2 regions of the Trinickia sp. Z7 genome follow, and region 1 is predicted to be linked to the other one. Evidence: predicted binding sites of a transcription regulator. Region 1 holds the regulator's gene; the other holds the start of a gene.
What was found. Region 1 encodes FNR, which switches genes on or off when oxygen is low (the NO sensors DNR and NnrR bind a similar motif). Its sites were predicted from a motif close to TTGATNNNNATCAA; they were not measured.
Positions count from the first base shown of each region.

Region 2: the regulator FNR is predicted to act here: its motif matches at 2,595-2,608, upstream of QQS38_RS06575 (hemerythrin domain-containing protein).

Region 1 is NZ_JAUEQW010000001.1:111,266-119,466, reverse strand. It holds gene QQS38_RS00530 (aldo/keto reductase) at 1-362, shown strand, start outside; gene QQS38_RS00525 (SDR family oxidoreductase) at 464-1,240, shown strand; gene QQS38_RS00520 (ureidoglycolate lyase) at 1,289-2,137, shown strand; gene QQS38_RS00515 (DUF3564 family protein) at 2,221-2,589, opposite strand; gene QQS38_RS00510 (zinc-dependent alcohol dehydrogenase family protein) at 2,839-3,828, shown strand; gene fnr (fumarate/nitrate reduction transcriptional regulator Fnr) at 3,871-4,665, opposite strand; gene phaZ (polyhydroxyalkanoate depolymerase) at 4,907-6,304, opposite strand; gene QQS38_RS00495 (SurA N-terminal domain-containing protein) at 6,576-8,201, shown strand, end outside.
Region 2 is NZ_JAUEQW010000003.1:27,343-35,543, forward strand. It holds gene QQS38_RS06570 (nitric-oxide reductase large subunit) at 1-1,729, opposite strand, end outside; gene QQS38_RS06575 (hemerythrin domain-containing protein) at 2,011-2,535, opposite strand; gene QQS38_RS06580 (DUF1272 domain-containing protein) at 2,677-2,922, opposite strand; gene QQS38_RS06585 (aspartate carbamoyltransferase) at 3,312-3,857, opposite strand; gene arsB (ACR3 family arsenite efflux transporter) at 3,868-4,938, opposite strand; gene QQS38_RS06595 (arsenate reductase ArsC) at 4,961-5,455, opposite strand; gene QQS38_RS06600 (ArsI/CadI family heavy metal resistance metalloenzyme) at 5,487-5,963, opposite strand; gene QQS38_RS06605 (ArsR/SmtB family transcription factor) at 5,977-6,300, opposite strand; gene QQS38_RS06610 (SAM-dependent methyltransferase) at 6,448-7,956, opposite strand.

The DNA.
Region 1 (8,201 bases):
TGCTCGTGGGCGGCGTGTTCAATTCGGGCATCCTCGCGCGTGGCGTTCGGCATCTGCGGGAGCCCGGCGGGGATGCTTCGAGCGCGCTCAAATTCAATTACGGGACGGCGCCCGCCGCAGTGATCGAGCGGGTGGCGCGAATCGAGGCGCTGTGCGATGCGCACGACGTCGCGCTGCCGAGCGCCGCGTTGCGTTTCCCGTATGCGCACCAAGCGGTTGCGAGCGTGCTGACGGGAGCCAGCAGCGTAGCCGAACTGCAAAGCAGCATCGATGCGTTCGCCGCGCCGATTCCGGGCGAGCTCTGGACGGCGTTGCGCGCCGAGGGTTTGTTGGATCCGAGAGCGCCCACGCCGAGCGAGTGATGCCGCGGCCATGCTCGGCTGCGCGGCACTCCGGCGGACGGTTCGCCGCGCGTGCCGGTGCTGGCCTTTGATAACTACTTTTCGACGGAGTGTTGCAAACGATGACCGCCATCGCCACGAGTTTTCCCGCGTCCCCGGCCACGCGCCTGGCAGGTAAGACCGCGCTCGTCACGGCCGCCGCCCAGGGCATCGGCCGCGCCTGCGCCGAGCGCCTCGCCCAAGAGGGCGCTCGCGTCATCGCCACCGATATCCGGCTCGATCTGCTGGCGCAAGCGCCGTTCGAGGCGCGTGCGCTCGATGTGCGCGACGGCGCGGCGATCGCGGCGCTGGCCGATGAGATAGGCGGCGTGGACGTGCTGGTCAACTGCGCCGGCTTCGTTCATGCCGGTACCATCCTGGAATGCGGGGAAGCCGACTGGGATTTTTCGTTCGATCTGAACGTGAAGTCGATGTATCGGACAATACGGACGTTTCTGCCGGGCATGCTCGAGCGCGGCGGCGGTTCGATCGTGAGCCTCGCGTCGGCGGCCTCGAGCGTGAAGGGCGTGCCCAACCGTTTCGTCTACGGCACGACGAAAGCAGCCGTGATCGGGCTCACGAAGGCCGTGGCGGCCGATTTCGTCACGCGCGGCGTTCGCTGCAATGCGATCTGCCCCGGCACCGTGGCATCCCCCTCGCTGACGGCGCGGATCGCGGAGCAGGCCCAGGCACAGGGCAAGAGCGTAGCCGAGGTCGAGAGCGCGTTCATTTCCCGGCAGCCGATGGGGCGGATCGGGCGCCCCGAGGAAATTGCGGCGCTGGCTGCCTACTTGGCCTCGGACGAAGCGGCATTCACCACGGGGCAGATTCACCTGATCGACGGCGGCTGGTCGAACTGAGCGGGCCACGCCTGCCGCGTTTTATCCATCCTGAGGATTGAGCACTACATGAAACTTCTTCGCTATGGTCCCAAGGGCCAGGAAAAGCCCGGTCTGGTCGACTTCGACGGCATCGTGCGCGATCTGTCGTCGGTGATCGATGATATCGCCGGAGACGTCCTATCCGACGCCGGTCTCGCGCGCCTGCGTGCGCTCGATCCGTCGACGCTGCCGCGCGCCCCCGAGGGCGTGCGTCTCGGCGCTTGCGTCGGCCGCGTGGGCAAGATGGTTTGCATCGGCCTGAACTACGCCGATCATGCGGCCGAATCCAACCTGCCCGTGCCGAGCGAACCGGTCGTCTTCAATAAATGGACGAGCGCGATCGTCGGCCCGAACGACGACGTGCACATTCCGCGTGGTTCGACCAAGACCGATTGGGAAGTCGAACTCGGAGTCGTCATCGGCAAACCGTGCAACTATGTCCGAGCGGCCGATGCGCTCGACTACGTGGCCGGCTACTGCGTCGTCAACGACGTGTCCGAGCGCGAATGGCAGATCGAGCGCGGCGGACAATGGGACAAGGGCAAGGGATTCGATACGTTCGGGCCGCTCGGGCCATGGCTCGTGACACGCGACGAAGTGCCGGACCCGCAGCAATTGGATTTGTGGCTTGAAGTGGACGGCCACCGCTACCAGAACGGCAACACGCGCACGATGATCTTCGGGGTCGCCGAAATCGTGGCTTATCTGAGCCAATGCATGAGCCTGCAGCCCGGCGACGTCATCTCGACGGGCACGCCTCCGGGCGTCGGGCTCGGCATCAAGCCGGCGCCGGTCTACTTGAAGCCGGGGCAGACGATACGCTTGGGCATCGCCGGGCTCGGCGAGCAGCGGCAGCGCACGGTCGCAGCGCAGTAAGCATTCTCACAGGCCGGCCGGCTAGAAACTCGCGCGCCGCACGCGCGCGGGTGCTGTTGCGGCGCGAGGCGGCGATCGCAGCGTCAGAGGCTTTCGTCGTCGGCGAACACGCTGTTCTCCGCCAATATGGGTTCTTCGTCCACGCACTGGACGTGCCAATGGCCGCGCGCCTTGATGCCGCACAGTTGTGCGCCGCCCGTTTCGCCCTCGAACGGGCCTTCGTCGTTCTCCAGATCGAATCCAGTCAACTCGCAGATCGCCTCGCCATCGCGCGCCCTGCACAGGCGCGTCGATCCGGGCTGCGACTCGACGACGCCCCACGTCGGCAGATCCAATCCGAAGTGGCTCTCGCGCGACCATCTGCGCGCGTCGCGATCGATCCAGACGATCGCGTAGGCGCAGGGATTGATCTCGTCGAACGTACTGAGATGGATGGTGATGCGCATCGTCATGTCCTCCTCTTACTGCGTTCGGTTCGGGTTCCGGTGCTCGGTGGCCGGGCATCCCCGGGCAAGGGATAGGCCGAGCTGCGTTGCCTCGCTGTTACGCTTTACGAACGATGATCGCCCGATGTGCATGCCCGCGCCTTGCGCTGGGTCAAGATGAGGCGGCCTGATTGCGCTCAAATGGACGAGGAACGCGATTCGTGGGTAGACGAATATGCGGCGCGCATGCGGCAGGAACGCAAGGAGAAGAGCGATATGCGAGCGATGGTGTACGACGGGCGTTCGCCCGTGCTGCAATTGCGCGATTTGGCCGAGCCGCAGGCCGGGCCCGGCCAGCTTTTGATCGAGGTGCATGCCTGCGGCGTTTGCCGCACCGATCTGCATGTGGTCGATGGCGAATTGACCCGGCCGAAGACGCCGCTCGTGCCCGGGCATGAGATCGTGGGCGCGGTGGCCGCGCTCGGCGATGGCGTGAAAACGTTCGCCGTGGGCGATCGGGTAGGCGTGCCCTGGCTAGGCCATACATGCGGCCATTGCCCGTATTGCGGGCGGGGAAAGGAAAATTTGTGCGACGCGCCGCAGTTCACGGGATATACGATCGATGGCGGCTATGCCGAACGCACGGTCGCCGACAGCCGTTATTGTTTTCATTTGCCGGCGCGCTATACCGACGTCCAGGCGGCGCCGCTCCTGTGCGCCGGGTTGATCGGCTACCGGGCGTTGTCGATGGCCGGGGATGCGCATCGGATCGGCCTCTACGGCTTCGGCGCGGCCGCGCACATCGTCGCGCAGGTGGCGCGGCATCAGGGGCGGGAAGTCTATGCGTTCACGCGCGCAGGCGATACGGCGGCGCAAACGCTCGCAAGGCGCCTGGGCGCGCATTGGGCCGGCTCCAGCGCCGAGCCGGCTCCGGCGCCGCTCGACGCCGCGCTCATTTTCGCGCCCGTCGGCGCCTTGGTGCCGGCGGCATTACGAGCAGTGGTCAAAGGCGGGGTGGTCGTCTGCGGCGGGATTCATATGAGCGATATCCCGTCCTTCCCCTACGACGATTTGTGGGGCGAGCGCCGGATCGTCTCGGTGGCCAATCTCACGCGCGAGGACGGCCATGCGTTCATGCGGCTCGCCGCGGATATCCCGCTCGAGATCGAAACCACGGTCTATCCGCTGGCCGAAGCGAACCGGGCGTTGGCCGATCTTCGGGAAGGGCGGCTCTCGGGCGCCGCGGTGCTCGATGTCCGCGCGTAACGCGCGTTTCCGGGAGGCGTCCAGGGTGCGGTAAGCGCGCCTTTACACTCGGTTCAGCGCCTCGAGGTTGACGATGCGGATTTGCTTGCCGTGCGTCTGCAAGAGCCCGTCGCGTTGGAACTTCGAGAACATGCGGCTCACGGTTTCGAGCTTCATGCCGAGGAAGTTGCCCAGCTCTTCGCGCGTCATGCGCAGGTTGAATTCGGCTGCGGAATAACCCCGCGCCTTCATTCGATTCGACACATTGAGCAGGAAGGAGGCGACCCGCTGCTCGGCGCTCATCGTGCCGAGCAACATCATCAGCGACGATTCGCGCACGATTTCGCCGCTCATCATGCGCAGCACTTGCTGCTGAAGCGGGCGCGATTCGGCGCACATCGCTTCGAGCGGCGCATACGGAATGATGCAGACGCTGCCGTCTTCCAGGGCGATCGCGTCGCTGCTGTGCGACTCGGTGCCGAGGCCGTCGAGACCCAACACTTCGCCGGCCAAATGAAAGCCGGTGACTTGCTCGCGACCGTCTCGATGCATGACGACCGTTTTAAAAGAGCCGGCGCGAATGGCATAAATGCTCTGGAACGGATCGTTCGCACGGTAGAGCGTGTCCCCGCGCTTGATATGGCGCGTGGCGCTGACGATCGAATCGAAGCGCACGAGTTCCTCGGCATCCAACGTGCACGGCACGCAAGCCGAGCGCATCGAACAGGTGGCGCAGTGCTGCGCGGGGCGTGCGGCCTTGATGGAGCGTGGGGCAGCGCAGGCGCGCGCCGCGCATGCCGGGGCGCTTGCCGTAGCAGGTACCGCGACGCCGTCGGCGAAAACTGCTTCGTTCAGCATACGACCTCCGTCGAAAGGGACGCATCGCCAAGTGGCGCGCGCTGGTTCCTGATTCACCATCCCAGTATCGGCGGTAAGGTGTTTGAAAAAAATCGGCGCTGTATGAAACTGCGGTAAGTGTTGACGAAGCGTCGTAAGGATTTTCCTACAGGCGTTCGAGGAGAAATGGGAAAGCCGGGCCCGCCCACCCGGGGACCGGCGCGATCGATTGCGCGAGAAGGGCCGATGGTTGCGCGCACAATCATTCGCGCGACTCGCCGCCCGCTGGGGTATTACTCGCCCAAAACCGCCGCAATACCGGATGAATCGCCTGATGCCACCGCGGCCCGGTGAACAGGTCGTAGTGATCGCAGTCGTCAATGGTCAGACGCATGCGCTTTTCGTCGGGCACGCCCGTGCAGAGTGCGTGCGCCGCATGGGTCTGACCGGCGCCGGTGATGTCGTCGCGATCGCCCTCCACGGTGCAAAGCGCCGTCGCATGCAGCGCCGCGGGTCTCACGTGCCTCGCACCGACCGACCATGTGCCGCGCGCCAAGCGCTGCTCCTGAAAGACGATGCGCAGCGTGTCGAGGAAGTAGTCCTCGTCCATGTCCAGCACGGCGCAATACTCGTTGAGCGAGCGCAGCGCCGAGGCGATGGCTTGCGGGCCGCCCGACAGCCGGCTCGTCCAATAGCGCGATTCGAGGGCCAACTGTCGATGCGGATGCGCCGCGACGATCGCGGCGTGCTGGAGATATCCGGGGTAGATGCGGCGTCCGACGCCCGCGTACCCGTTCGGAACGGTATCGATGAGCGTGCGGCGGAACCATTCGATGTCGTGGGTGGTTGCGAGCCGGTCGATCATCGTTGGGCTCAGGCGCGAGTCGATCGGCCCGCCCATGAGCGTGACGGACAGCGGGGCCCGATGCTCCCCTGAACCGGCGACGAGCGCCGACGCCGCAAGCGCGGGCGGCGCGGCTTGGCAAACCGCCATCACGTGGACGCCCCGGTTCGCAAGAAGGCGTAAGAAGCGTTCGACGGTGAGCGCGTAATCGTCGAGGCCGAATTTACCTTGCGCGAGCGGCACGTCGCGTGCGTTGGCCCAATCGGTGACGAACACATCGGCGTCTTCGAGCACCGTTTCGACCGTCTCGCGCAGCATCACGGCGTGATGTCCGGCAAGCGGCGTCACGAGCAGGACGCAGGCGCGCGCGCGCGGCTCGGCCGCGTGTGCGGTTGTGTCGGCACGGCGGCCGCGGGCCGGCTCGGCGGCGTTTGCATGCGCCGCTCGTTCACGCGTGGTGCGTCGTTGGTGCGGATCATGCGCGGGCGAGGGGGCGCCTTCTCGCTCGAATGCGCGCAGCGCGCAAAAAGGCGTGCGATCGACGACCGTCTCGCTCACCGAAACGGTCTGGCCGCCGATCTGCACCGATGCGATCCCGAACGGCGGCGGTTCCGGCGTCGCCTGCAATAGACGGTAGAGCCAATCGCAGCCGGGCGGCCCGACGCGCGCGAGCCGCGCCGCGTCTTCGTTCTGCGCGGCCGGGTGCGCATTGCCGGTAACCGCCGCGAAGCCGCCCCAGGGTGCGGCGACGAGCGAGGCCCATGCGTCGACCGAGCGCATCAGCGCGCGTTGCGATTCGAGCCACTGATAGAACATGGTCGCCTCCGCCGGTGGGCCGCACCGTGTGCGGCGTCCGGCGCTACTGCGCCGCCGAAGCGCCGGATCGAGAAGGGCGCCGCCCCGCGGCGACGCTCGAGCGGCGCAAGCTCGCCGCGTGAGCTATTGTGCGGACGCTCGAAGGCCGCTGGCAACCCCGCCGTTCGACGCGGCCGAGGCGGCCCGATGGCACGGCGTTCGGTCTAAATTGCCGTTGACCATCGCACCTGTTGTACTATTGTGCGTTTTTGTCCAACGTAACCAGTCACGCATGCTCGATTTCTTTCGCAACCACAAGCGCCTGATGATGCTCATGCTCGTCCTCGTCATCGTGCCGGGGCTGGGTTTCGTCGGTATTCAAGGCTTTCGCAACTTCTTCGACGAAAGCGCGAACGTCGCGAGCGTGAACGGGCACAAGATCACCCGTGCCGAATTCGACAGCGCCATGCGCCAGCAGCTCGACCAGGCGCGCCAGTTTCTCGGCGCGCAGTTCGATGCGAAGGTGCTCGATACGCCCGCGCGCCGCAGTGAATTGCTCGACAACCTGATTCAGCAACGCGCCTTGGCCGACGAAGCGCAGCGCGAGCATCTCACGGCCTCGGACGACGCCGTGCGCCGCGCACTGCTCTCCGATCCCGTCATCTCGTCGCTGCGCAAGCCGGACGGCTCGATCGACATCGATCGCTACAAGCAACTGCTCGCGATGCAAGGCATGACGCCGGAGCAGTACGACGAGCGCGTGCGCTACGGGTTGGCCTTGCAGCAAATTCCGGAAAGCATCGAAGCGAGCGCGTTCACGCCGAAGTCGCTCGCCGAGCACGTCGCGCAGCTTGCGCAAGCGCAGCGCACGGTGCAAGCGCTCGTGCTCCATGCGAGCGATTACGCATCGAAGGTGCAGCCCACCGATGCGCAGCTCTCGGCCTACTACGACGCGCATCGCGCCGATTTCGCGACGCCTGCCACGGCGAAAATCGATTACCTCGTCTTGTCGCCCGCGACGCTCGCCGCCGCGGTCTCGCCGAGCGAGGCCGATGCGAAGAAGTATTACGACGAAAACATCGCGCATTACACGACACCGCGCGAGGTGCGCGTGAGCCAAATTCTGATCGCTTCGCCCAAATCGGCAAGCCCGGCCGACGACGCCAAGGCGAAGGCCAAAGCCGAGTCGGTGCTGGCCGAGGTCAAGGCGCACCCGGATCAGTTCGCGCAGATCGCTGAAAAACAATCGCAAGATCCGGGGTCCGCGGCAAAGGGCGGCGACCTGGGCTGGTCCACGAGCGGCGTCCTGACCGGCGAAAAGGCGTTCGATACGGCGGCAATGGCGTTGAACAAGGACGAAGTGGGCAATGTCGTGCATTCGGCGTTCGGCTATCACATCGTCAAAGCCACCGACGTCAAACCGGCGGCGACCAAGCCGTTCGACGAGGTCAAGGACGCGATCCTCAAGGATTTGAAGACGCAACTGGCCACGAAGGCATACAGCGACGATGCCGATGGCTTCACGTCGACTGTCTATGAGCAGGCGAAGAGCCTGAAGCCGGCAGCCGATAAATACAAGCTGACGGTTCAAACGGCGACGGTCACGCCCAAGCCCAATCCGGCGTTGCCGCCCGACAGTCCGCTCAACAATCCGAAGTTCCTCGCGGCCGTGTTCTCCGACGATTCCGTGAAGAACCACAACAACACGCAAGCGATCGACGTCGGCAGCAACACCTTGATTGCGGCGCATGTGAACGACTACAAGGGCGCTGCCACGCCGCCGCTCGCTTCGATCAAAGACGCGGTGAAGGCGAAGTACGTGGCGGAGCAGGCTGCCGAATTGGCGCGCAAGGATGGCGCGGCCAAGCTCGCCGATCTGCAAAAGTCGAAATCGACGGCCGGCTTCGGCGCCGAACAA
Region 2 (8,201 bases), on a different contig from region 1:
TCTTGCGATACGTTTGCCAGCCTTCGAGCCCGATGAGCGCGAGCGGCACGACTTCGAACGCGGAGAACACCGCACCAACTGCGATCACGGCCGTCGAAGCGCCGGTGAAGTAAAGGTGGTGCAGCGTGCCGAGAATGCCGCCGAAGAGGAACACGATCGTTTCGAGCACGATGGCGCGGTTGGCCGAATCGATTCGAATGAGGCCCAGGCGCGAGAAGATCAGTGCGATCACGGCCGTTGCGAACACTTCGAAGAACCCTTCGACCCACAGATGCACGAGCCACCATCTCCAGTATTCGATCATGGAGTAGTGCGTGTGTTGGCCCCAGGCGAGCGACGTCGAGTAGAACGCGCCGATACAGGCGGCGGACAGGAACACCATGCCGATCAAGCCGCGTCCGTTCGTTTTCGGGTTCTTGAGCGCGGGCATCAATGCACGGCCCATCAACACGAGCCAGAACAGCAGGCCGATGAACAGCAGGATTTGCCAGACGCGACCCATGCTCGTGTAGGCGAGCCCTTGGTTGCCGATCCAGAACGCGAAATCGGTGCCGCGGTGCTGCAGCGTGCCGAGCCAGCCGCACGCAGTCGATCCGACCACGATGAACAGCAGCGCATAGAACAGCACGTTGACGCCGAGCTTTTGAAACTTGGGCTCATGTCCCGACAGCAGCGGCGAGATATACAAGCCGGTCGCGAGCCATGCCGTCGCGATCCACAGCACGCCGAACTGCGTATGAATCGTGCGGCTGGCAACCCACGGCAGCACCTCGGCTAACGGGAAGCCGAAGAAGCTGTGACCCTCGACGGCATAGTGGGCCGTGACGGCGCCCATGCCCACTTGCACGAGCAGCAAGCCGATGACCACGTAGAAGTACTTCTTGGTCGCCTTCATCGAAGGCGTCGCCTTCACGTTGAACAGCGGGTCTTGCGCGGGCGGCGCGACGGGCTCTTCGCCGTCGCTGTGCGCCGAGTGATACCAGATCATGCCGGCGATACCGGCGAGCAACAGGACCACGCTTGCAATCGACCACATGCCGTTCGCGACGGTCGGGTTGTTGTCGACGAGCGGTTCGTGGGGCCAGTTGTTCGTGTAGGTGATATCCGTTTGCCCGGGACGATCGGTCGTTGCCGACCAAGCCGACCAGAAGAAGAAAGCGGCGAGCGCGGCGCGATCGTCTGCGCTTTGGACCGAGCCGGCGTTCATCGCGTATTGGTCGCGCAACGTATCGAGCGAGCGATCGGTGCCGAACAAGGCTTCGTAGTGGGCGGCGACATCACGCGCAGCGCTGGCGCGCGCATCGGACAACGTGATGCGGCCCGTGCCGGCGTCGTAGCGATTGGCCCGCATCTCGCGCTTCAGGCGCGCGTCCAACGTGCCTTGCTCGTCCGGCGTGAGCGCCGCATACGGTTTGCCGTATTGTTGCTGGGCCCAGTTTTCGCGCAGTTGCAGCGCTTCACGGTGCAACCAGTCGGCCGACCAATCGGGTGCAACGTAGCTGCCGTGACCCCAGACGGTGCCAAGCTGCTGGCCGCCGGCCGCGAGCCAGACTTGCTGGCCGCGCGTGACTTGAGCGCCGGTGAACAGCACTTGACCGCTGTCGCTTACGACCGCGCTTGGAATGGGCGGGGCGGCCAGATAGATTTCCCTGCCGAGCCAAAGCAAGGCGGCGAACGATAGCAGGCAGACCAGGCCCAGCCATCTCCATAAGCGTCGTGTTGATTGCATATCCTCTCTCCTAGAGGGTGAAGTGCCGGGACGTGCCCCGATTCGCGAAGCGATCCTGCTGAAGCAGCTTTTAACATGCATTGCGAATACATGTTAAGCCGAATCATAAGTTTGATTTTTGATCTATGTAAAGGTTGTGCGCAGGTGGCGTACTGCTGATTTGCGCGGGGCGGGCCGCTAAACATCTATAAGAAATCGATGTTTAGCGGCGCTTTGCGGGGGATTCGCGCCATATTGACGCGGGGGGTTGAAGGCGTTGTTGCAGCGGTACGGCGGGGCGTTCAGCCCGCGCCGCGCAACGTCCTGCGTCTGCGCATGCCGTCGGCGAGCGACAGCAGTTGATCGCGCGGCAGCCTCAGGATTGCGCCGAATACTTCTCGTTCTTCGCGGTCGGCATAGGCGGGGTAGCGCGCGGCGAATTTGCCGAGCAGGTCGGGGCGCTTCGATGGGCGGCGGTCGCGGACCCCTTGCAGCCAGGCGCGCACGGCGCGCCAGGTGCGCATCAGCGATTCGTGCTCGGCGTCTAGCGCGTCGAGCGATTGCACGATGTCGGCATCGCCCAGGCGCCGCAGCGTCGGAAACAAGTCGCCGCGCTCATCGGCGTGGTGCAGGGGCACCTCCTGCTCGAAGTAGGCGAGGATGTCGTGCGCCGTCGAGCGAGCCGTATCGTCCGGCCCGTAATGGATGAGATGGATATCGAGCCGTAGCATCAGGCCGGAGAAGCGGCGAATGTCGGCGTGGCAACCCAGCAAATGCGTCATTGGGTCGGAGAAGCCGATGTCGTGCGGGGCTAAGGACGGTGGCATGCTCGATACGCTCGGGGACCAGGATCGGCGTATTGTTGCAGCGCTCGGCGCGGGGGCGAGTGATATATGTCAAGGGTTTGCGAAGAAGCGAACCGCGGTTCATGGTCGCGTCCGGTGGACGCCGGCCGGCCGATCTTGCGTTCAGCGCTGCTTGCCGCATTCGGGATTGAAGACCCGCTCGCTGGAAGGGGGATTGTTGGCCAGCTTGTTTTCGGGGCGGCGGGGCCGTGGGACCAATTCGCCGCCGCAATTGGGGCATGTCCCATGCAGGACGTTCGTTGCGCAGTCGGCGCAGAACGTGCATTCGAAGGAACAGATCAGAGCGTCTTCGGCTTGCGGCGGGAGATCCTTGTCGCAGCATTCGCATCCGGGGCGCAGTTCGAGCATGGGGAGTCTTCTCCTGATTGAGGGAGTGGGTGATCGTCGCGCCGCCGCGCGGGTGGCGCGGCTTATGCGCTCGTCGATGCTGCGCGCAGCTTAAAAGCAGGGTATCAAGGCAGAGGCGTTGGTAACTGCCATTTAGCTGTCAGCGCCGCCTTCTTGCCGTGGAAGGAACGTCGACGGGATGAACTCGCGTTCGCACGACGCGCAACGATTTGCGATGGTGTGCTCCGTATAGCTGCGCCCACGGAGACGCCGCCGGCACGATCGATATTCGCAACGGCGTCATACTTCATGAGCGAGCAGAAAATCTACTAATGTCGGCGCGCTTGCGCTGCCGCATATTTCGGCCGCCGCGGCGCGACCCCGCCGTGCCATGTCACGCCCTTAGCCGACTACTTCTCTGTCGAGGCATCGGACCCATGGTGTTGCATCATGCCGCCATCGTGCCCTTCCATTGCGTCGTGGCCGTGGTCGGATACCTGTGCATCGAACCACTCGTGTATTGCTGCGACTAGCCTAGGGTCGCCGCTGCGATAGGTGATTTCGCCGCCATCGGGCAGGTCCCGATAACGAATCTCGAGCTCGCCCTGCCGTGCCGCCCGTAACGCCGGCAGGCCCGGCATGTTCTTGCCGTGGATCTGCTCCGGCGCCTCGAAATGCCCAGCCGCAAAATCCCGGGCAATTGCGGCAAGATGTGCTCGAATCAACGCGACCTGCTTCGGGTCGGGATGCTTCTTCGTGAGAACCTGCTGGATTCCGCCGTCTGCGGTCTTCGTAAAGACATGCATGGTCGCCGCAAGGGAGAACGGCATCACCTGCGCTCCGTGCCGTGCGACATCCCCCTGGCGTGCGGTGCTTTCGGCGCTAGCGGGCGACGCAAGCACGGCGGCGCTGAACACGGCGGCGGCCGTGATAACCGTGATTGGCGAGCGTTTCATCGAATACACCTTAGGCGCGTTCGTACCAGGCCTTCGAACGATTGACGATGCGCACCACGAGCAGCATGACGGGTACTTCGATCAGCACACCCACCACGGTTGCCAGCGCCGCGCCGGAATTGAAGCCGAACAAGCTGATGGCAGCGGCGACCGCGAGTTCGAAGAAGTTCGACGCGCCGATGAGCGCCGACGGACACGCGACGTTGTGTTTTTCGCCGACTGCCCGGTTGAGCCAGTAAGCGAGCGCCGAGTTGAACAGCACCTGGATCAGAATGGGCACCGCGAGCAGGGCGATCACGAGCGGTTGCTCGAGGATCGCCTCGCCTTGAAATGCGAACAGCAGCACGAGCGTCGCGAGCAGCGCGGTGATCGACCAAGGCCCGATCTTTTCCATTGCCGCATCGAAGGTAGCTCGTCCCCGGCCTAGCAGTGCCTTGCGCAGCATCTGCGCAAGGATCACCGGAATCACGATGTAGAGCACGACCGAGGTTAGCAGCGTGGCCCAGGGCACCGTAATGGCGGAAATGCCGAGCAGCAATCCGACGAGCGGCGCGAACGCGATCACCATGATGCTGTCGTTCAGCGCCACCTGCGACAGCGTAAACAAGGGATCGCCGCCGGTGAGCCGGCTCCAGACGAACACCATCGCCGTGCAGGGCGCTGCCGCGAGCAGGATGAGGCCGGCGACGTAACTGTCCAGCTGCGCGGCAGGCAGCATGGGCGCGAACAAGTGCTTGACGAATAGCCAGCCGAGAAACGCCATCAAGAACGGTTTGACGAGCCAGTTCACGACCAGCGTGACCGCGATGCCTTTGACGTGCTGACGCACTTCGTGCAATGCGCCGAAGTCGACCTTGACCAGCATCGGAATGATCATGACCCAGATCAGCAGGCCAACCGGTAGATTGACATGCGCGTATTCCATTCGGCCGATCGCCTGGAACACGCCGGGGAGCCACTGGCCGAAGAGGATTCCGGCGACGATGCACAAGGCAACCCAAAGAGAGAGGTATCGCTCGAAAAAGCTGATGGGCGCCTTCGCAAGGGGCTTATTCGAAGGCGTAACGTGAGTGGCGGTCATGGGGGCTTTGGGCAGGTCCGGTTCAGTTCGTTTGAATGTCGTTCAACGCGCGTCGCAGCTCGGTGTCGTTCAAACGATCGAGGGGAAGCGCAAGCAACTGCAGCATGCGATAGCCGATCGCCTGGCGGGTGAGTTCGAACGCTTGCCGTTTGCCTTCATCGCCGCCGGGCGCATTGGACGGATCGGCGTAGCCCCAGTGAACCTTGACGGGGCTTGCGGGCCAGAGCGGACATTGCTCCGCAGCCGCGCTATCGCACACCGTGATGACGATGCGCATCTGCGGGGCATTTTCGGCGATGAACTCGTCCCAGCTTTTGCTCCGGTAGCCCGCGGTATCGACACCGGCATTCGACAGCGCTTCGAGCGCGAATGGGTTGATGCGCCCGCTCGGGGCGCTGCCGGCGCTGTAGGCGCGCACGTCCTTCGCGAGCTTGCTCGCCCAATGGTTCAACATGCCTTCGGCCAGCACGCTGCGCGCCGAATTGTGGGTGCAGAGAATGAGTACGTTCGTTGTCATTGAGGACTTCGCCCGATCGTCGTGAATGCGCTCAACAGCAGGCCGAACCGGCCGGTTTCACGCAGGCGTCGGCGGCTTTGGCCGGCGAACCGCAGCAAGCCGACGCGCGCGAGGACGGCGCCTGCTGGCCGCTGTCGCCAAAGACCGGGGCGTTATCCAGCGTATGGAAGTGTTCCCAAGCGATGCCCTGCGGATCGACGACCCAGTGTTTGTCGCTGCGCGCGTAACAACACGTGGTTTCGCCTTGGTCCAGCAGCGCCATGTCGGCGGCCTTCGCTCTTTGCGCGAGTTCGGCGAGGTCCGCGGCGTCCTCCACTTGGAAACCGAGATGATCTACGCCGGCTTTCGTGCCGCGAGTCGAAATCGCAAAGTTGATGCGAGGGTCCTCCAGCATCCACTTCGCATAGTCCGCTTCGAGCTTCGCCGGCTCGGCCGCGAACAGCTTCGTATAAAACGCGACGCTGGCTGCCAGATCGTCGACGTGCACATGGACGTGAAATCGCTTCATGAAGATGCCCCTTTCAGCATTTGCAGGAATCGGCGCCCGGCGTGACGCAAGCCTGGCCCTGACAACAGTTTTCCGTGAGGAAGCCCAGCAGCGCGTTCATTTGCTCGAATGCGGTCCGATAAATCAGGCTGCGCCCGTCGCGCTGCTGAGTGACGAGGCCTGCATGCATCAACTCCTTCAGATGAAAGGAGAGGGTGGCATTGGGGATGTCGAGCTCTCCCGCAATGGCCCCCGGAGTCAGGCCGCCCGGCCCCGCGACGACGAGCATCCGGAACACGCGCAAGCGCAACTCGTGAGCAAGCGCCGCAAGGGCGCGGATAACATCGGTTTCTTCCATATTTCCAATATAGTCGAAATATTCGACCGCCACAAGGGAGGGTGAATGCGCTGTCTTGATCATGCGCGGGCTGCAAACGATGAACTGACTTGCATCGCCCGATTGCATCACCGGTAAGGTGATGGGCGATGCAATCGGATACCGGGCTCAGACCGTTGCCAGAACGAGCCGGGTCGGCGGCGCACCGAGCTTCAATCCATCCGCGCGGCTCGCGAGATAGCGCTCGTTCAACTCGCTCGGGGTCCAGCTCTTGCTGCTGCTGAAGCCGAGCTCGGTCAACATCTCGGTCAAAGCGGCTGGTTCGAAGAAGCTCTTCCACGGCTCGCCGCGCTCGGCGAATTGCGCCGTTATCTGCTCCATCGCGATGCGCATGACGGGGGGCAAGCTCGACAGCGGCACCGCATATTCGAACAGCACGGCGCTCCCTCGCGCGCAGCCTGCGATGAAGCGCAAGGTCTCGCTGACGGCCGCTTCGTCGAGATACATGGTCACGCCCAGCCAACTGAAATTGGCTGGGGCGCTAGGATCGAACCCGGCGCGCGCCAGGCCCTGCGCCAATCCGATGCGCTCGAAATCGACGGGCACGAAATGCAGCGACGGCGGCGCCTCGATGCCGGCTTCTTGCAGGCGCGCGCGTTTCCACGCTTGCGTGGCCGGCAGATCGACTTCGAAGACACGGCCCGGTGCATCGAGGTGCCTGTAGGCGGTGGTGTCCAAGCCCGCGCCGAGGACGACGTATTGGCGGACCCCGCGCTCGAGTGCCTCGCTCCACACGTCGTCGGCCAGACGGCTGCGTACGACCAACGAACTGCGCATCCCTAACGACGCCGGCTGCCGAAACTTATCGATGCTCTCACGCAGGGCCTGCCGCTCCGATTCGCCGAGCAGCGCCAGCGCGAGCGGATCGTCCAGCACGAGCGGACGATCGAGCAACTGATGCGCTGCGCGCTGGATGGCCACGGTCAATGCGCTTGGCTTGGGTCCCGCGGCAGCGGGCGTGATGTCGTTGCCAACCCTATGCGCCTTGTGCAGATAGGCGAGGAGGGCCTCGTCGAAACCGATGCCCAAGAACAAGTCCGGTTCGCGCATCAAGGCTTCGCGAATGCAAGCTTCCAGGACGGCGTCGTCTGCGCAGAAGCTTTCGCGAAAAAGCTGCTGCCAGCGTTTGACGATCGCCTGCACGGGGGCGGCGCCCACATCCGTGCCCGCCTCCATGTGGGTCCGCAGCGCGGCGATCAGCGCGGGCTTCGCGCGCCGGTTCTTTGCGGCGAGTTGCCGGCGCCGCACCTCGTCGGCCTGCGCCGCGCTCAGATACTTGGCGAACACCGCGCATCGCGCGTGGATGAAGGCTTCATCGATCCATGCGAGCATCTCTGCGGTCATGCCTGCAATTTGCGGGGCGGGCGCCTCGCCAACCTGCATCCTCATCAATTCGAAGGCCAGGGTCGAGTCGCTACGCGTCATTCGCGTCAAGAGTCGGATCCAGCGCCACGCTAGCGCTTGTGCCCCTTCGCTCGCGGCCGGCAGCGCTTGCGTCACCGCGTGGCGGATCTGCTCGATGAGCTCGGTCCACGCCGGGTCCGTCCGTGCGACGGCACCCGGCCCCGATGCATGCGTGGGATCGAGTGCGTCGCCGGTCACCTGCTTCGTTTCCATGCGCATTTTCTCCAACGTGTTCGGTCGGTCGGTGTCGATGGATCGCCCCAGTTTCGTCGCACACGTGCGTGAGGATGCAACGCAGGCCCTCGACATAAGGCTTCGCCTGCGTGTTGCGCATGCAAGCCGCGCGGACCCCGTCAACGCGAGCACAGGGGCGACGCTGCGGATTCCATCGGCGGGCTCAGCCGTCGCTGTATAGGACTGCCGCGCTGCAGCGAGGCCGGGTCGAAGAACAGCCGGCC